One region of the Mesorhizobium sp. M1406 genome, then DNA from elsewhere that is predicted to be linked to it. Evidence: predicted binding sites of a transcription regulator. Region 1 holds the regulator's gene; each other region holds the start of a gene.
What was found. The regulator LexA, encoded in region 1, represses DNA repair genes until DNA is damaged. The targets are predictions, from matches to a motif close to TGTTCNNNNTGTGTTCNG.
Positions count from the first base shown of each region.

Region 2: a site for LexA is predicted at 3,099-3,116, ahead of NKH03_RS22150 (YifB family Mg chelatase-like AAA ATPase). Genes of this name have one in related genera too.
Region 3: a site for LexA is predicted at 2,058-2,075, ahead of uvrA (excinuclease ABC subunit UvrA). Genes of this name have one in related genera too.

Region 1 is NZ_JAMYKW010000015.1:40,526-47,066, forward strand. It holds gene kynA (tryptophan 2,3-dioxygenase) at 1-173, shown strand, start outside; gene kynU (kynureninase) at 256-1,503, shown strand; gene lexA (transcriptional repressor LexA) at 1,947-2,699, shown strand; gene NKH03_RS15215 (ComEC/Rec2 family competence protein) at 2,696-5,161, opposite strand; gene gltX (glutamate--tRNA ligase) at 5,264-6,541, shown strand, end outside.
Region 2 is NZ_JAMYKW010000029.1:61,883-68,423, reverse strand. It holds gene NKH03_RS22165 (SDR family NAD(P)-dependent oxidoreductase) at 1-129, opposite strand, end outside; gene NKH03_RS22160 (putative bifunctional diguanylate cyclase/phosphodiesterase) at 394-1,743, opposite strand; gene gshB (glutathione synthase) at 2,079-3,023, shown strand; gene NKH03_RS22150 (YifB family Mg chelatase-like AAA ATPase) at 3,208-4,740, shown strand; gene NKH03_RS22145 (exopolysaccharide production repressor protein) at 4,845-5,087, opposite strand; gene NKH03_RS22140 (DnaJ domain-containing protein) at 5,440-5,979, shown strand; gene NKH03_RS22135 (malate synthase G) at 6,108-6,541, opposite strand, start outside.
Region 3 is NZ_JAMYKW010000096.1:6,621-13,161, reverse strand. It holds partial or broken gene NKH03_RS32630 (SRPBCC family protein) at 1-395, shown strand, start outside; gene NKH03_RS32625 (ATP-dependent Clp protease proteolytic subunit) at 528-1,133, shown strand; gene NKH03_RS32620 (hypothetical protein) at 1,218-1,511, shown strand; gene uvrA (excinuclease ABC subunit UvrA) at 2,226-5,147, shown strand; gene NKH03_RS32610 (GNAT family N-acetyltransferase) at 5,183-5,647, shown strand; gene NKH03_RS32605 (DUF72 domain-containing protein) at 5,690-6,493, shown strand.

The DNA of each region.
Region 1 (6,541 bases):
TGGTCGACTTCGAGGACTATTTCCGCCGTTGGCGTTTCAATCATGTCACCACGGTCGAGCGCATCATCGGCCTGAAACGCGGCACCGGCGGCACGTCGGGTGCTTCGTACCTGAAGAAGATGCTCGAGATCGTGCTGTTCCCGGAGCTGTGGACGGTCCGCACACGGCTCTGACATCATCGAAATGAGAACAGGCACACCGAGGGGACGCGCTTGCAGCGGGAACCCTTCGCGAACAACCGAGGACTGAACGACCATGAGTGGAATTCCTGATCTCGCTGCGATCGAAGCGATGGATGCCACGGATCCGCTGCGTGCCATGCGCGATCGTTTCATTTTGCCAGAGGGGGTGATCTATCTCGACGGCAATTCACTTGGGGCGGCATCACATGCCGTTTTCGGCGAGTTGCAGCAAGCGGCGACCCAGGAATGGGCCCAGGATCTCATCCGGGCCTGGAATACAGCCGGATGGTTCGAGATGCCGATCGAACTCGGCGATCAGCTTGGACGCCTGATCGGAGCCGCGGCCGGCCAGACCGTCGTCTGCGACACGACGTCGACCAACATCTACAAGGTGTTGCATGCGGCGATGGAGATGCGGCCCGGCCGGTTGGCCATCGTCGCCGAGGGTGACAGTTTTCCCACCGACCTGTACATCGCCGAAGGCGTGGCCTCGACCCGGGATGGCGCCTTGCTGCGCCTCGCGGGCGTCGACGCGCCAACCATCGAGGAGCTGATCGACGAAAGCGTCGCGGTGGTGCTGGTCAACCACGTCAATTACAAATCCGGTGAACTGCGCGACATGACGGCGCTGACGCGCAAGGCCCATGCGGCCGGAGCGCTGATCGTCTGGGATCTCTGCCACACCGCGGGCGCTCTGCCGGTCGAGCTCGATCATGCAAATGCTGATTTCGCTGTCGGCTGCACCTACAAATACCTCAACGGCGGTCCGGGCGCGCCAGCCTTCATCTATGCCGCCCAGCGCCACCACGGCGAGATCAGCCAGCCACTCAGCGGCTGGTGGGGGCATGCGAGGCCCTTTGCCTTCGAACGGGGTTATGTTGCCGGCACCGGTATCCGCCGCTTTCTGTGCGGCACGCAGCCGGTCCTGTCGATGCGGGCGCTCAAAGGTGCGCTCGCCATCTGGAACGACGTCGACATGGCGGCATTGCGAAAGAAAAGCGTCGCGCTGACCGAACTGTTCATCCAGCTCGTCGAAGCGAAGTGCGGCGCCTATGGTCTCACGCTGGAGAGCACCCGAGATGCGACCAAGCGCGGCAGCCAGGTGTCGTTCCTTCACGATCAGGGCTATCAAATCATGCGGGCGCTGATCGAGCGCGGCGTGATCGGTGACTTCCGCGCGCCGTCAGCCATCCGTTTCGGATTTACGCCGCTCTATGTCGGCTACAAGGACGTGTGGCTGGCGGTCGAGGTGCTGGAAGACATTCTGCGCACGAGTGCATGGAAGGACCAGCGTTTCGCCGTCAAGGAGGCCGTAACCTGACGCGGCCGTCCCGACGATCTGTCGTCGCGTCTTGCCCCCAGGTCGGATGACGGAGGACGAATTTTTCGGCTCGCGAATGCGTTCGCCGCTGGTAGCCAGCGCAGGCTGCAATAGATTAACCAAGGTTGGCATTTTGGCTTCGTTTCGTTCACGGCAAACGAACGCCCGGAAAGCTGGAAATGCGCCCGTCGCGGATCCATGGGCAGCTCATGCCAGGCTTGAGCCAAGGTGGGCCACAGCCCATTAACCATAACAATTTCAATGCCGGCAAGCGCATTGTGACGGCATACAGTCGTCGACGAGGCCCGCTGGCGAGCGCCAATAATTTCGACCCCCTTAATAAATTCATTAAACTTTAAACAGTTGCGGAACACAACTGGAACAGATAGTGTTTGTTCTGGGTTTGTTTTTCCGATTCTGGTTTCAGGTACCTGGGGGCCGCCATGCTGACGCGCAAGCAACACGAACTGCTGATGTTCATCCATGAACGCCTGAAGGAAAGCGGCATTCCGCCATCCTTCGACGAGATGAAGGAGGCGCTCGACCTTGCCTCCAAATCCGGGATTCATCGTTTGATCACGGCACTGGAAGAGCGCGGCTTCATTCGCCGGCTGCCCAACCGGGCACGCGCGCTGGAAGTGCTGCGGCTGCCGGACTCGATCGCACCCGGCCTCAACGCGGCAAAGAAGTTTTCTCCAAGCGTCATCCAGGGCAGTCTTGGTCAGGCCAGTCTCGGCCAGGGCGGCCTTGGCCGGCAGATCAGGCCAGCGTCTTCGCGGATGTCTTCAGCAGGCAATGACGACGACGTGGTCGCCGCCGTGTCGATCCCCGTGATGGGGCGCATCGCCGCCGGTGTGCCGATCGATGCCATCCAGCACCAGACGCATTCGATCTCGGTGCCGCCAGACATGATCATGGGCGGCGAGCACTATGCGCTGGAGGTCAAGGGCGACTCGATGATCGAGGCCGGCATCTTCGACGGCGACACCGTCATCATCCGCAATGCCGATACGGCGAGCCCTGGCGAGATCATCGTGGCGCTGGTGGATGAAGAGGAAGCGACGCTGAAGCGGTTCCGCCGCAAGGGCGCCTCGATTGCTCTCGAAGCCGCCAATCCGGCCTATGAAACCCGTATTTTCGGGCCAGACAGGGTCAAGGTGCAGGGCAAGCTCGTTGGCCTGATCCGCCGCTACTAAGGCAGCTGCGGTTCAACGACTGGCTTCTCGGGTCTCTTGAAGGGCGGCAGTCCCCTCGCCTCGCGTGAAAACTTGCGTTGCGCGTGCCAGGGCCGATATGGCCTGTCCACGGCGAAGCTGATTGTCGCCGGCGCGGTCGCCGATTGGCGATCGAAGAAGACGGCAGCACTGCCTTTGCGGGCCAGTTGCCGTTTGGTGATAACGAGAACCAGCGGGTTGTGACAGGCGTCATAGGCCGTCGCGTCATTGATGACGATCAGGTCGGCGAAACCACAGGCTTTCCAGGTGTCTTTTCGGTCCTCGACATAGGCAATGAACGCGCCGGACGGATGCCTGGCGACGCAAACGCCTGAAGTGCAATAGAACGGTGCTCCCGGCGGCATTTCAGCCGCATCCGCGACGTCGAATTGACCGTCGCCTTCGTCGAACACCTCCGGCACGATGATGCTTTCGGATGTCAGCGCACGCTTCCAGTTGTCGACGGTGAATTCGTTCGGCCTGGCCCGGCTGACCGCGAGTTCGCCGCCGCCGATCGGCAACGCGACCAGCCTTGCGTCCTCCGAGATCAGCACGTCGGGTGCGCGCGTGTCCGAGACCGTCAGCAGGCCGGCAAGCGCGAAAGGAAGAGCTGCCAGCCGCAGCCATGTCGTCGCCATCGTCGCGATGACAAGGGCAATCGCCACCAGGAGGACAGACTGCCGCGAAATCAAGCCGATTGCGTCGACTGGCGAACGCTCGGAAATCCATCCGGACATTGCGATCATCGCCGTCAGGCCTTTGCCCATTACATAAAGAAAGGGGCCGTCGGCGCCGAATGGCATCGCCAGTGCGCTGAGGACTGCGAAAGGCATGACGACCAGTGATACGATCGGCATGATCGCCAGATTGGCGAACAGGCTGAGCGGCGACACACGCTGAAAATGCCAGATGGCAAACAGCGCCGTGGCGCCGCCGGCGATGATGGAAGTCATGGAAAGGCCGCCTGCCGCCAGCAGGAATTTTCGCGTCAGGAAACCAGGCAGCGACCGCTTTGGCGGCGGTGGTCTCGTCTTTCCCGCACGATGCTCCGACCAGCCGGCATAGGCGCCGACCAGCGCCGCGGTTGCGGCGAAGGACATCTGGAAACTCGGGCCGACCACTTCATGCGGCGACACCACGATGACGGCGATCGCTGAAACTGCTAGATTGCGCATGGTGAGTGCCGCCCGATCGAACAGCACGGCAATCAGCATCACTGCCAGCATTATGAAGCTGCGCTCGGCGGCGACGACGATGCCTGAGATGACGAGATAGGCGGCGATCGAGAACAGTGCCGCGACGGCGGCGTATTTCTTGACCGGACGACGCGCGGAAAAGTCCGGAAACAAGGCGAAGGCGCCGCGCAGCAGCCCCATGATGGTGCCGGCGACGAGCGCCATATGCAGTCCGGAAATGGAGATGATGTGGTAGATGCCGGTACGCCGCATCGCTTCGTTGATGTCATCGGGAATGCCGGCGCGCACGCCGACGATCAGCGCCGCCGCGATCTCGCCCTCGGCGCCACCGACGCTGCCCCTGATGTGGTCGGCAATCGCTTCACGGGCTTTTTCTATCCCCGAGGAAAGGCGGTCCGATAGCGGCATGTCGCCGTCATCGGTGACGACAAGTTTTGGATTGCCGAGAAAGAACCCGCTGCCGCCGATGCCGGCGAAATAGCTGTCGAAGGAGAAGTCGTAGCTGTCCGGCCGCACAGGCCCGGTCGGCGGCAACAGCTTGGCATATCCAGTGATCAGGGAGCCGGCGATCACGTCCGCCGGGATCTTTCGCGCCGAAAGTCGCACCCGCTCCGGCGCATAGCGCAGTTTCGGCCTTGCGGTCGATGTGACGTCGATGGTCAGCCGGATACGACCGCTCTCCATCCGGTCGAGCGAAACGACGCGGCCGGTCACTTGCGTCGAGATTTCCGAGCCCAGCATCTGCGTTCCCGCCCGCCATGTCTCGACCTTTGCGGCGAGCAGGCCGAACGCGCACAAAAGTGCCGCCATGAAGCACAGATGGGTTTTCGGCCAGGAACGCGAGACCAGCGCAAACAGCCCCGCCAAGATGACAACTGCGACAGGCTTTGCGAAGCCAGGTTCCGCCGCCAGCGAAAAATAGCCGATCGCCCCGCTCGCCAGGCAGACCGGCACCAGCAGGAAGGCCACGCCTCGGTCGAGTTCCAGGCCCGCCGCCATGGTCACGCCATGGCGCAGGCGCGGCAGCGAAATCCGGCCGATTTGCCGGCGCACGCGCACGATCCTGCTGGCTTCGGCAGCTGGAACCGGGGCGGGGGCATCCGTTTGCAACGGCGCCTTGCCGGGATCCGGCACGAGGGGCGATGGCGGCGGCAATGAAGCCGGCAGCGGCGCTGCAAACAGGGACCGTTCGCTGACGCCAATGACAGCGTCCTCGCCCTGATCCGAGCCCCAGCCTCGTCCAGCCATCGGGTCTGCCCCTTGCGCCCTCGACACCCTATGCTACATGAACGCCGGGCGCGCGAAAGTCCGCGTAGCCGCACCCCGCTTCAGATGGTTTCCGAGAGTTCCATGTCCGACAAGGTCGTCACCCGTTTTGCCCCCTCGCCCACCGGCTACCTGCATATAGGCGGCGCGCGCACGGCGCTGTTCAACTGGCTGTATGCAAGGCACACCGGCGGCACGATGCTGCTGCGCATCGAGGACACCGATCGCGAGCGCTCCAACGATGCCGCGACCGCTGCCATTCTCGACGGGCTTTCCTGGCTTGGCCTCAGCTGGGACGGCGAGCCGGTGTCGCAGTTCGAGCGTGCGCCGCGCCACCGTGAGGTGGCCGAGGAACTCGTGCGCATGGGCAAGGCCTATTATTGCTATGCCACGCCAGCCGAACTGGAGGCGATGCGCGAGGCCGCCAGAGCCAAGGGCCTGCCGCCCCGCTATGATGGCCGCTGGCGTGACCGTGACCCCTCAGAGGCGCCCGCGGGTGCCAAGGGCGCCATTCGCATCAAGGCGCCGACCGAGGGCGAGACGGTGGTGCACGACCGCGTCCAGGGCGAGGTGCGCTTTCCCAACAAGGATCTCGACGATTTCATCATCCTGCGTTCGGACGGCAATCCGACCTACATGCATGCCGTCGTCGTCGACGATCATGACATGGGCGTCACCCATATCATCCGCGGCGACGATCATCTGACCAACGCCGCGCGCCAGACCGTGATCTACAACGCCATGGGCTGGGCCGTGCCCTCGATGTCGCATATTCCGCTGATCCACGGCGCCGACGGCGCCAAGCTGTCGAAGCGGCACGGCGCCCTCGGCGTCGAGGCCTATCGCGCCATGGGTTATCTGCCCGAGGCGTTGCTGAACTACTTGGCGCGCCTCGGCTGGAGCCATGGCGACGACGAGATCATGTCGATCAAGGACATGATTTCCTGGTTCGACATCGGTGATGTCAACAAAAGCGCGGCTCGCTTTGACTTCGCCAAGCTGGAGGCGATCAACGGCGCGCATATGCGCCGCATGAGCGACGCCGAACTGCTCGATATCTTCATCGCCACCCTGCCCTATCTCGAAGGCGGCCCGGCGATGGCCGCGCGCCTGAACGACAGCAACAAGGCGCAGCTGCTGGCCGCGTTGCCGGGCCTGAAGGAGCGCGCCAAGACGCTGGTCGAACTCGTCGATGGCGCGGCGTTCCTGTTTGCCACGCGGCCGCTGCCGATCGACGACAAGGCGGCCCTTTTGCTCAATGACGATGCCCGCAAGATCCTGCGCGGCGCTCACGAAGCTTTGAACGGGCTTACAAGCGACTGGACGGCCGCCTCGGCGGAGGCCGCGATCCGCGAGGTAGCA
Region 2 (6,541 bases), on a different contig from region 1:
GTCGATGAAGGCGACATTGGCGCCCTGGCGCACAAAACCCTCGGTCAGTGCCGCGCCAATTCCGGAGCCGCCGCCGGTGATCAGCACCGAGGCGCCTTCGAGGTCGGCAAAATGCGCCGATGGCATCATCTCTCTCGTCTCCCAGCCTGACCCCGAAATCGGACCGATTTTCGGAAAGGGATCATGCGCGAATATAAAGTGCTACAGCGTCCTTGCACGTCCTGAAGGACGCGCGGCGCTGTAGTCAGACCGGCGCGCATCCTAGCCACGCAAGCAGCGTGGGCAAGGGCGAACGGTCGGATTTTTGGGCATATGTCAGACAAAACGACAATGCGCCGCACTGGATTGCGGACAGCGGCATCGTCGGGATTGGCGGCGGTTCGAGATCGCCGGTCAGATCGCGTTGGCGCGCAGGGCGCCGCGGAAAGAATCGCGGAGATAGCCTAGCGTGGCGTCGGCATCGACCGGCTTGCCGAACAGATAGCCTTGCCCGCCGGCGCAGCCGAACTGGACCAGACGGTCGGCCTGTGCTTCCTGCTCGATGCCTTCGGCGACGACGTCCATGCCGAGCCCCTCGCACATGGCGAGAATGGCGCGGATGATGTGTTCCGACGGACGGTCGTTGAGAATGGAGGAGACGAAGGCGCGGTCGATCTTGAGCTTGTCGAAATGGAATTCGCGCAAGCGGCCGAGCGAGGACTGGCCGGTGCCGAAATCGTCGAGCGAGACACGGATGCCGACGCGACGCAGGTCTTCGACGATCTGCGCCGCCGAGGCAGGATCGTTCATCAGGCCGGTTTCGGTGATCTCGATCTCCAGCCGGCGCGGATCGAAGCCGGTTCGCTCGAGGATCGCCAGTATATGCAGGCCGGTATTCTGGTCGACGAGCTGCGAGGGCGACAGGTTGAACGACAGGAACAGGTCCTTCGGCCAGCTCCGGGCCGCCTCGGTCGCCTTGCGCAGCACCAGCTGCGACAGCGGGCCGATGATGCCGCGCTCCTCGGCGATGGGGATGAAGACGGTGGGCGGCACGGAGCCCAGGTCGCGATCGGTCCAGCGCGCCAGCGTCTCGAAGCCGATGGTGCGGCGCGTGTTGAGGTCGACGATCGGCTGGAAATGCGGCTCCACCTCGCCGGCCGAGACGGCGCGGCGCAGCGCCTGTTCGATGCGGGTGACGCGCTTGGCCGCCTCTTCCATCTCGCGGGTGTAGACGACGACGCGGCCACGCCCGGAGCGCTTGGCGTGATAGAGCGCCGTTTCCGCCTTGTTGATGAGGATCTCGGTGGTCTCGTCACCCGAATAGAACAGCGAGCAACCGACCGAAGCCGTGAGCCTGGCGGTGCGTTCGCCGACATCGTAGGGCGCCGACAGGATCTCGATCAGCATACGGGATTTTTCAGCCGCCGCCTCCTCGCTGAACACCATCGGATACAGAAAAGCGTATTCGTCGGCGCCGATGCGGCAGACCGTGGAATAGTCGTCCATCGAGGCGCGCAGCCGCATCGCCACCTGGATCAGGATGTCGTCACCGGCCTTGTGTCCGAACAGGTCGTTGATCGGCTTGAAGCCGTCCAGGTCGAGGATGCCGACGGTGAAGGGCGCGGGGTCGTCGGCACGGTCGCTGATCAGGCGATCGACCTTGTCGAAGAAGCGGCGATGGTTGCCAAGCCCGGTCAACGGATCTGTGAATGCCAGATCCGTGCTCTCCCTGTTTGCCTGACCGGTGCCAAACGAAGTTTGCATCGGTGTCCCTGTTTTGTGACGTCGGAATTTATTTCGAGACTGGCAGCAAACCCTTTAGGAAACGTATCGCGAAATAGATTTTTCACGGGTAAAGCGCATGACCTTCGGGAAGGTCGAGACGGGGTGCGTCAAACCTTTGTTTTCACGCACGTCTTCAGTCGTTTCCCGCCGCTGGATGACGCGGCGCCTCGCCTTGTCTCCATGTGGCCGGCAAGATCGGGGCCGGCCTGGCTTTGCGCCTTGCATATGCCAATCCTGGAAATGTCGCGATTGGCAGACGCACGGTGAGCCTGTACAGGCAAGACAGTCGCATCCGAGTCCGCCGGAGACCCGCCATGAAGTTGAAAATCGCCGTCCAGATGGACCACATCTCCACCGTGTCGATCACCGGCGACACCTCGTTCGCGCTGTCGCTGGAAGCGCAGCGGCGCGGCCACCAACTGTTCCACTACACGCCCGAGCGGCTGTCGCTGCGCGACGGCAAGGTGTTTGCCCGCATCGAGGAAATGCAGGTGCGCGACGAGAAGGGCAGCCACTATTCGCTGGGCGAGAAGGTGCGCACCGATCTGTCGGAGATGGACGTCGTCCTGCTCAGGCAGGATCCGCCCTTCGACATGAACTACATCACCACCACGCATATCCTTGAACGCATCCATCCCAAGACGCTGGTCGTCAACGATCCGGCCTGGGTGCGCAACAGCCCGGAAAAGATCTTCGTCACCGAATTTGCCGACCTGATGCCGGACACGCTGATCACCAAGGATCCGATTGAGGTCGCCGCCTTTCGCAAGGAGTTCGGCGACATCATCATCAAGCCGCTCTACGGCAATGGCGGCGCCGGCATCTTCCATCTGCACGAGGCCGACCGCAACCTTGCCTCGCTGCTCGAAATGTTCGGCCAGATGTTCCGCGAGCCCTATATCGTGCAGCGCTATCTGAAGGACGTTCGCAAGGGCGACAAGCGCATCATCCTGATCGACGGCGAACCGGTCGGTGCCATCAACCGGGTGCCGGCCGAACACGATTCCCGCTCCAACATGCATGTCGGCGGCCGCGCCGAAAAGACCGAGCTGACGGAACGCGAGCGCGAGATTTGCGCCCGCATCGGGCCGGCGCTGAAAGAGCGCGGCTTCATCCTCGTCGGAATCGATGTCATCGGCGACTACATGACCGAGATCAACGTGACCTCGCCGACCGGCGTGCGCGAAGTGCAGCGCTTCGGCGGCGCCGACATCGCCAGCCTGTTCTGGGACGCGGTCGAGGACAAGCGACGGAAGTAACCGTCTTCATTTGGTCTTAATCATGTTCCGCTTTTTGCAACCGAGCTCTATTCGGTTGCAACCTGCGCGCTAACGTGTTCCTGTAATGTTCTTGATTTGGCCGGGGAATTGTGATTGTCTCGCCAAAGGGGCTCTAACGCCCTAACAGCGCGGGCTCGGGCAAGCCCACAATCGGGGTGGGAAAATGGTGGCGCGGGTTCGCACGGTCGCTTTCCAGGGCATCGAGGCCGTGCCGGTCGACGTGCAGGTGATGATCGCGCCCGGCAAGGTCAACATGCATATAGTCGGCCTTGGCGACAAGGCGGTGGCGGAAAGCCGCGAGCGGGTGCAGGCGGCGCTGCATGCATCGGGCCTGTCGATGCCGTCGAAGAAGGTCACGGTCAATCTGGCGCCCGCCGACCTGCCGAAGGAGGGCAGCCATTACGACCTGCCGATCGCGCTCGGCCTGATGGCGGCCCTTGGCGCGATACCCGGCGACATGCTGGCCGGCTATGTCGTGCTCGGCGAATTGTCGCTCGACGGCACGATTGCCGCGGTCGCCGGCGCCTTGCCTGCGGCGATTGCCGCCAATGCAGAGGGCAAGGGCCTGATCTGCCCATTTGCCTGCGGGCCGGAAGCGGCCTGGGCAGGCAAGGAAATCGACATTCTGGCGCCGCGCAGCCTGATCGCTATCGCCAATCATTTTCGCGGCACGCAGGTGCTGTCGCGGCCGGAAGCCGGCATCCACGCCGCGGCGCGCGACCTGCCCGACCTTGCCGACATCAAGGGCCAGGAGACCGCCAAGCGGGCGCTGGAAGTGGCTGCGGCCGGGGGTCATAACCTTCTGATGATCGGGCCGCCCGGCTCGGGCAAATCGATGCTGGCGCAGCGGCTGCCGTCGATCCTGCCGCCGCTGGCGCCGAAGGAATTGCTTGAGGTCTCGATGATCGCCTCGGTGGCGGGAGAACTCGGCGAAGGCAAGTTGACCGACCGGCGGCCGTTCCGCGCGCCGCACCATTCGGCCTCGATGGCGGCGATGGTCGGCGGTGGCATCCGCGCACGGCCGGGCGAAGTGTCGCTCGCCCATCATGGAGTGCTGTTTCTCGACGAGTTTCCCGAATTCACGCCGCAGACGCTCGATGCGCTGCGCCAGCCGCTCGAGACCGGCGACTGCATGATCGCGCGCGCCAATCATCGCGTCACCTATCCGGCGCGCATTCAACTGGTCGCGGCGATGAACCCGTGCCGCTGCGGCATGGCTGGCGAGCCGGGCTATCGCTGCCTGCGCGGCGAGCGCTGCCGCACCGACTACCAGGCGCGCATCTCGGGCCCGTTGCTCGACCGCATCGATCTCCGGATCGAGGTGCCGGCGGTCTCGGCCAGCGATCTGATCCGGCCCGACCGGGCGGAGAAAAGCGCCGATGTGGCGCTGCGCGTGGCGCAAGCCCGCACCATCCAGCGCGAGCGCTTCGAGCGGCTCGGCGCCACCCGCGCCACCACCAACGCGCATTGCTCGCCCTCTGTCATCGAGGAGATCGCCATGCCTGACGCCGCCGGCCTCTCGCTGCTCAAGGACGCCAGCGAAAAGCTCGCCTTTTCGGCACGGGCTTACCACCGGGTGCTGAAAGTGGCGCGCACGCTGGCCGATCTCGACACCAGCGAAACCGTCGGCCGCATCCACCTGGCAGAGGCAATTTCCTACCGCATGAGTTCGGAGCGCATGGCGCAGGCCGCGTAGGCTGCTGACTGCCGATCACTATGCTTGCGGTTGTGATCTTGGTCCCTGCCGTCGAAAATCCGGCAGCATGTTAGCGCGTCAAGCCAACCCTGCCGAACGACCATTCACCAGGGCCACAACATCAACGGTGACGTTGGGTCTGCCGGCGTCGCACGGGCGTCGGACACTTCCGGTGCTCGCCTGAATATCAAGTGAACAACGAGGCCGAAATATCCCGCCTGAAGCACGACCATTGCAAGAATGGCCCATCCGAACGCCACCCAGACCGATCCGGCTTCAATGTAGGCCCAGATCGCCACGATGATTGTGGTGGCGGACATGCCCACCAGGAACCGCGGAAAATACATCGTTTTGCCACCCGCTTGACCACCCGTTAGTTAAGTTTTCACTAATTTAGCAAATTTGCAAGCTTACGGGATCAAGATGCGCGCCTCGTCGCGTTGGCGACGCCACGTTGCCTTCCGCGATCACGCCATAACCATTCCCTTACGAATCGACCATCTCTGCGGTGCGGCGGACCTGATTGTCCGCTTGGCCGGCGTCCTCACCACCCAACGGCCCCCACCGAACGGGCGCCGGCCCTTTTTTCCTCGTCCAGAAGCGTGGCCGTCGTCGATGCCGGACTAAAGCCTTGGCTGCTGCATTGGACATTCCTTATTCAGACAATACGAATATGGTGGCAGCAGAGGGTGTACCGCTATGTTCATAGACTATTACGAAGTTTTGGAAGTCAGCCCGAACGCCAACTCGGAGACGCTGGAGCGCATATTCCGCTATTTTGCGATGCGCTATCATCCAGACAATCAGCAGACTGGCGATGAAGCGCGCTTCAGCGAAATCGTGGAAGCCCACAATACGCTCAAGGATCCGGTCAAGCGCGCTCAATATGACATCGCGTATAAAGACCACGCCGGCCTTCGCCGCGAGTTGACCGAGGAAGCCAGCAACACCAAAGGCATCGAGCGGGATGTCGTGATCCAGGCCAAACTGCTCTCGCTGCTTTACGCGAAGCGCCGTCACGACGTCACCAATCCGGGGATCGGAGATGTAGAACTTGAACGCTTGTCAGGCTGTCCGCGAGAACATCTCGAGTTTCATCTCTGGTATCTAAAAGCAAAAGGCTGGATAGCAAGAGTGGAAAACGGGACGATCGCGATTACGGTGGAAGGCGTCGATCGCGTCAACTCCGAATACCGCCGCGATCCCACCATTCGGCTCCTGGACCACACAGCTTCCTAAGGCCTTCTCTCTGGCCGGCAGCAGGGTCGAAGACCTGCCGCCCATTGACGGCAGCAGCCGCTGGTCGAGAAGAAAAACCCCAGCCGATCAAGACCGTCGACGACAATTTCGCCGCCGCTTGTGCCTGTTCAGCCCTGCTTCGCCTTCAATTCCAGCCGTCGCGCGTGCAGCACCGGCTCGGTGTAGCCGTTGGGCTGATTGCTGCCCTTGAACACCAGGTCGCAGGCCGCCTGGAAGGCGATCGAGTTGTCGAAGTCGGGCGCCATCGGGCGGTAGAGCGGATCGCCGACATTCTGCCGGTCGACGATGGTCGCCATGCGCTGCAAGGCATCCATCACCTGGATGCGCGAGCAGACATGGTGGCGCAGCCAGTTGGCGATGTGCTGCGAGGAGATGCGCAGCGTGGCACGGTCTTCCATCAGCCCGACATCGTTGATGTCTGGCACTTTCGAACAGCCGACGCCCTGGTCGATCCAGCGCACGACGTAGCCGAGAATGCCTTGCGCGTTGTTGTCGAGTTCGCGCTGGATCTCGTCCGGCGTCCAGTTCGGCCGAACCGCCA
Region 3 (6,541 bases), on a different contig from region 1:
CGAACGTTCGATCGATGAAAGCCGACCAAAACCATCGCGAGATCTCTCCCGATGCGATCGAGTTCGAGTACGACCTTGCCGAGCCGCCGGAAAAGGTGTGGCGGGCCCTGACCGTGCCGGAGCTGCTCGCCGCATGGATGATGCCGAACGACATCAGGCCGGAGACCGGCAATCGTTTTGCCTTCGCCGGGCCGGATGCGGCGATCGAATGCGAAATCCTCGACGCCGAGCCGGAGAAGCTGCTGCGCTATTCCTGGCGGGAGCAGCCAGGCGACGCCGCGCGGCAGGATCGCCTCGACGGCCCGTTGGACAGCATTGTCACCTTCACACTTGCCCGAACCGTTTCCGGCGGCACCCATCTGCGCATCGTCCATGACGGCTTCGCCCGCAAGGCAATGCCCGCTGTCGCCATGGCGTGCGCTAGCTGCCGGCTTTCGCTCGACGCCAACGGTACACGCAAGCCGATCGCCGCAAACACGCTTCGCCGCTTGCTGCGCAGCCTGAACAAGGACAATGGAGAGAAGATCATGAGCGGTGTTGCCAGTCTGGTGCCGATGGTAATCGAGCAATCGAGCCGCGGCGAACGCGCCTTCGACATTTTCTCGCGGCTGCTGCGCGAGCGCATCGTCTTCATCAATGGCGAGATCAACGACGACATCTCGGCGCTGGTCTGCGCGCAGTTGCTGTCGCTGGAATCGGACAATCCCGACAAGGAGATCTCGCTCTATATCAACTCGCCGGGCGGCGTGGTGACCAGCGGCTTCGCCATCTACGACACGATGCAATACATCAGCTGCCCGGTGTCGACCGTGTGCATGGGCTTTGCCGCCTCGATGGGTTCTTTCCTGCTGATGGCGGGCACACCGGGGCGTCGTATCTCGCTGCCGAACGCCACCATCCTGCTGCATCAGCCGCTGGGCGGGTTCCAGGGCCAAGCCTCCGACATCCAGCGCCATGCCGAGCGCATCGTCCAGACGAAACGGCACATGGCCGGGCTCTATGCGCAGCATTGCGGACGCACCTATGAGGAGGTCGAACGCACGCTGGACCGCGACCACTTCATGACCGCCCGCGAGGCCCAGACCTGGGGCATCGTCGACCACGTTTTCGACACGCGAAAAAAGGCGGCATAAAGCCAGGCCCGGCTTCCTGCCGGCTTTCGAAGATTTGATGATGCCGGTCTGGTCCCGTCGCCGGCACGCCACTATAGTCCTGGGATGATCGACACTCATCCACCCAGAACATTGCACCGTGTCATCGCCGTTGTAGCGCTCGTGTGCCTTTCGAGCGGCAAGGCCTTCGCCGGCGACAGCTCGGCGCAGGCGCAAAAAGGCGCCCTGCCCGGCGTGGCCGGCGACTATCGCATCGCCAAGCCGGCTCCCGAACCCGACGATGCATTTCCCGGCAACGGCAACGGCCAGTTCAAGATCGGCGATACGGATGTCAGGATTTCCGGCAGCATCACCGTCGATGTCGGAGCCGGCTCAATCGGGCAGCCCCGCCACCGATAGTGGTGCCGGCGTGCTGCGCTGGCATATCGCCAACAAGACATCCGCACATAAAACGGCCCCGCCGTGCTTTGCGCAAACGGACGGGGCCTTTTTGGATCTAAAATCCAACTTCTACCGGGGGCGTACTGCCGGCACTAGATTTCGGATGCAACGCGGCGTCAGCCGACGATCCGACTGCAGTCTCTGATTTTTACGGGGTATGGCAGGTCACGGTTTGTCGGGTGGCGCAAACGCTAAACCCTGGCACTTATGCCTGCCGCCGCTCCAGTAACGACTGGAACCCTGTGGGACGATCCGGTGGCGTCATAGCTCCGCTCCTTTTTGTCCATTGCGACGTTGTCGTCCGAAGCACAAATCGCTAATGCCTGCGGCGTCTCGCAGGCCGCCTCTGGGCGGCGAGACCATCGAAAGACGGCCGGCTTCGTTGACTGCCGAAGCTTGCCTCCAGGAGCCGGCGCCCGTCAAGCTTCAATAGCCGGTTACCGAAAAATGTGATCGTCGGGAGGTTACGTGCAAGTCAGTTTTTGCACAGCTTTGTCAGGAGCGTGTTCGGTCTTTGTTCTTTCTACTTGCCCGTTCACGCGAAAGACGCTTAAACGGCTTTTGTCGGGAATTGTGGCGTCTCTCGACGTGGCGGCAAAACTACCTACATAGGGGATGGCTGGGAAAACCCGCCATTCCAGGAAATTCCAGATTCTGAGGCGGCGACCGGCGATGGCCGACCATAAATATCTTTCCATTCGCGGGGCGCGCGAACACAATCTGAAGAATGTCGATCTCGACCTGCCGCGTGACAGCCTGATTGTCATGACCGGCCTGTCGGGTTCCGGCAAGTCGTCGCTTGCCTTCGACACCATCTATGCCGAAGGCCAGCGCCGCTATGTCGAAAGCCTTTCGGCCTACGCCCGGCAATTCCTCGAAATGATGCAGAAGCCTGACGTCGACCAGATCGACGGCCTGTCGCCTGCCATCTCGATCGAGCAGAAGACCACCTCGAAGAACCCGCGTTCGACGGTCGGCACCGTCACCGAGATCTACGACTATATGCGCCTGTTGTTCGCGCGCGTCGGCATCCCCTATTCGCCGGCCACCGGCCTGCCGATCGAGAGTCAGACGGTTTCGCAGATGGTCGACCGCGTGCTGGCGGTCGAGGAAGGCACGCGCCTGTTCATCCTGGCGCCGATGGTGCGCGGCCGCAAAGGCGAGTACCGCAAGGAACTGCTGGAACTGCAGAAGAAGGGCTTTCAACGCGTCAAGGTCGACGGCGTCTTCTACGAGATCGCCGACGTGCCGGCGCTGGACAAGAAGTACAAGCACGACCTCGACGTCGTCGTCGACCGCATCGTCGTGCGCGGCGATCTGGCGACGCGGCTCGCCGACTCCATCGAAACGGCGCTGAAGCTGGCCGATGGGTTGGCGGTAGCCGAATTCGCCGACAAGCCGCTCGACTCCAGCCAGACCGGCGAGGATTCGGTCAACAAGTCGAAGAACGAGACGCATGAGCGCATCCTGTTCTCGGAAAAATTTGCTTGCCCGGTCTCCGGCTTCACCATTCCGGAAATCGAACCGCGCCTGTTCTCGTTCAACAACCCGTTCGGTGCCTGCCCGACCTGCGACGGTCTCGGCAGCCAGCGCGCCATCGATGGCAATCTGATCGTGCCGGACGAAAACATCTCGCTGCGCGACGGCGCCGTCAGCCCGTGGGCTAAGTCGACCTCGCCCTATTATACACAGACGCTGGAAGCGCTGGGCAAGGCCTATGGCTTCAAGCTTGGCGACAAGTTCAAAGACCTGACCGAAGAGGCAAAGGAAGCCATCCTGCGCGGCACCGGAGAGCGCGAGATCACCTTCCAGTATGATGACGGCCTGCGCTCCTACAAGACAACCAAGACGTTCGAAGGCGTCATCCCCAATCTCGAGCGCCGCTGGAAGGAGACCGAATCCGCCTGGATGCGCGAGGAGATCGAGCGCTTCATGTCGGCCACGCCCTGCCCGGTCTGCAAGGGCTACCGCCTGAAGCCCGAGTCGCTTGCGGTGAAGATCGCCGGCAGGCACATCGGCGAAGTCACCGAACTTTCGATCCGCAAGGCCGACCAGTGGTTCACCGACCTGCCCGCGTCGCTCAACGACAAGCAGAACGAGATCGCGGTGCGCGTGCTCAAGGAGATCCGCGAGCGGCTGCGCTTCCTCAACGATGTCGGGCTCGATTATCTGACGCTGTCGCGCAATTCGGGCACGCTGTCCGGCGGTGAGAGCCAGCGCATCCGGCTGGCGTCGCAGATCGGCTCCGGCCTCACCGGCGTGCTCTATGTGCTGGACGAGCCGTCGATCGGTCTGCATCAGCGCGACAATGCGCGCCTGCTCGATACGCTCAAGCACCTGCGCGACATCGGCAACACGGTGATCGTCGTCGAGCATGACGAGGACGCCATCCTGCATGCAGACTATGTCGTCGACATGGGCCCGGCCGCCGGCATCCACGGCGGCGAGATCATTGCCCAGGGCACGCCGCAGCAAGTCATGGCCAACCCCAATTCGATCACCGGCAAATATTTGTCGGGCGCGCTCGAAGTGGCGACGCCCGGCGTGCGCCGCGAGGCGAAGAAAAACCGGCGCCTCAAAATCGTCGGCGCGCGCGGCAACAATCTGAAGAACGTCACCGCCGAAATCCCCCTCGGCACCTTCACCGCCGTCACCGGCGTGTCGGGCGGAGGCAAGTCGACCTTCCTGATCGAGACGCTGTTCAAGGCCGCCTCGCGCCGCATCATGGGCTCGCGCGAGCACCCGGCCGATCATGATCGCATCGAGGGCCTCGAATTCCTCGACAAGGTCATCGACATCGACCAGTCGCCGATCGGCAGGACCCCGCGCTCCAACCCGGCCACCTATACCGGCGCCTTCACGCCGATCCGCGACTGGTTCGCGGGCCTTCCCGAGGCCAAGGCGCGTGGCTATCAGCCCGGCCGCTTCTCGTTCAACGTCAAGGGCGGGCGCTGCGAAGCCTGTCAGGGCGACGGTGTCATCAAGATCGAGATGCACTTCCTGCCCGACGTCTACGTCACCTGCGACGTCTGTCACGGCAAGCGCTACAACAGAGAGACGCTCGATGTCCTGTTCAAGGGCAAGTCGATCGCCGACGTGCTCGACATGACCGTCGAGGAAGGCGTCGACTTCTTCGCCGCAGTGCCCGGTGTGCGCGACAAGCTCGATACGCTGAAACAGGTCGGCCTCGGCTACATCCATATCGGCCAGCAGGCGACGACGCTGTCGGGCGGCGAGGCGCAGCGCATCAAGCTCGCCAAGGAACTGTCACGCAAGGCGACGGGGAAGACGCTCTACATCCTGGACGAGCCGACCACCGGCCTGCACTTCCACGACGTCGCCAAGCTCCTGGAAGTGCTGCACGAGCTGGTCGACCAGGGCAACACGGTGGTGGTCATCGAGCACAATCTCGAAGTCATCAAGACCGCCGACTGGGTGCTCGACCTCGGCCCAGAAGGTGGCGACGGCGGCGGCGAGTTGGTGGCCTCCGGCACGCCGGAAGCGATCGTGCGCGAAAAGCGCAGCTACACCGGCCAGTTCCTCAAGGAGCTCCTGGAGCGACGCCCCGGAGGCAAGCGCGAAGCGGCGGAGTGATGATCCGGCCGGTTGGCGCCTGGAGAGCTTTTTGAATGACAATCCGAAGAGCGCTTGCCGGTGATCTCCAAACTGTCGTGTCGCTAACCGAAGCCGCCTATGCACCCTACAGCGCCCTGTTCGGTGCATCGCCGATCCCGGTCACCGAGGACTATGCGCCGCGCATCGCGCGTGGCGAGGTCTGGCTTCTGGAGAGCGGCGGCGAGATGGCCGGAGCGCTCACCGTGGAGCGGCATGACGATCATGCGATGATCTTTTCCGTCGCGGTTGCCCCGGCCTTTCAAGGCAAAGGCCTCGGCATCGCCCTGCTCAAACACGCCGACGAGCAGACGCGCCTGTGGCGCCTGCCCGAGGTGCGGCTCTACACCAACGCCAGGATGGAGCGGAACATCGCGCTCTATCTGGCCTATGGTTTCCATGAAACGGGGCGCAGGCCCAATCCCCATCGGCCAGGATGGGTACTCGTCGACATGGCAAAACCAGTCGGTGAAACGGCCTGATCTTCTGAACTCGGCCAGATTTCTTCACTTGGGAGGATGACAATGAGCACATCGGGAACAATCCGCGCCGGCATGGGCGGCTGGACCTTCGAGCCCTGGGACACGTCCTTCTATCCCGACAAGCTGTCGAAGGCCAAACAGTTGCAATACGCCACCCGGCAGGTGCCGACCATCGAGGTCAATGGCACCTATTATTCCAGCTTCAAGGAGCCGACCTTCGTCAAATGGGCAAGCGAGGCGCCGGACGGTTTCGTCTATGCGCTGAAGGGCAACCGCTTCGTCACCAACCGCCGCGTGCTTGGCGAGGCCGGCGAATCGATGATGCGCTTCCTCGGCTCGGGTGTGGCGGCACTCGGCGAAAAGCTCGGGCCGATCCTGTGGCAGTTCGCGCCGACGAAAAAGTTCGATCCGGACGATTTTGAAGCTTTTTTGAAACTGCTGCCGGAAAAGCAGGACGGCGTCGCGCTGCGCCACGCGGTCGAGGTGCGCAACGACAGTTTTGTCGTGCCGGAATTCGCGGCGCTGGCGCGCAAGTACAAGGTGGCGATCGTCTATGCCGACCATGCCAAATATCCTGATATCGCCGACGTTACCGGTGATTTCGTCTATGCACGGCTGCAGACCGGCAGTGACGACAATCCCGACTGCTACACGGCAAGGGGTCTCGATGAATGGGCCGCGCGGGCAAAGGTCTGGGCGGCGGGCAAGCAGCCGGCCGACCTGCGGCGTGCCGATCCCGCCACCGATGCACCGGCCCAGCCGCGCGACGTGTTCGTCTACTTCATCACCGAGGGCAAGGCGCGCGCGCCGTTCGGCGCCATGGCATTGATGAAGCGAGTGAGTTAGAGTGGCGGATCTCCGCCCGGCGCCTTACTTTGGAACCTGCCCGGCGCT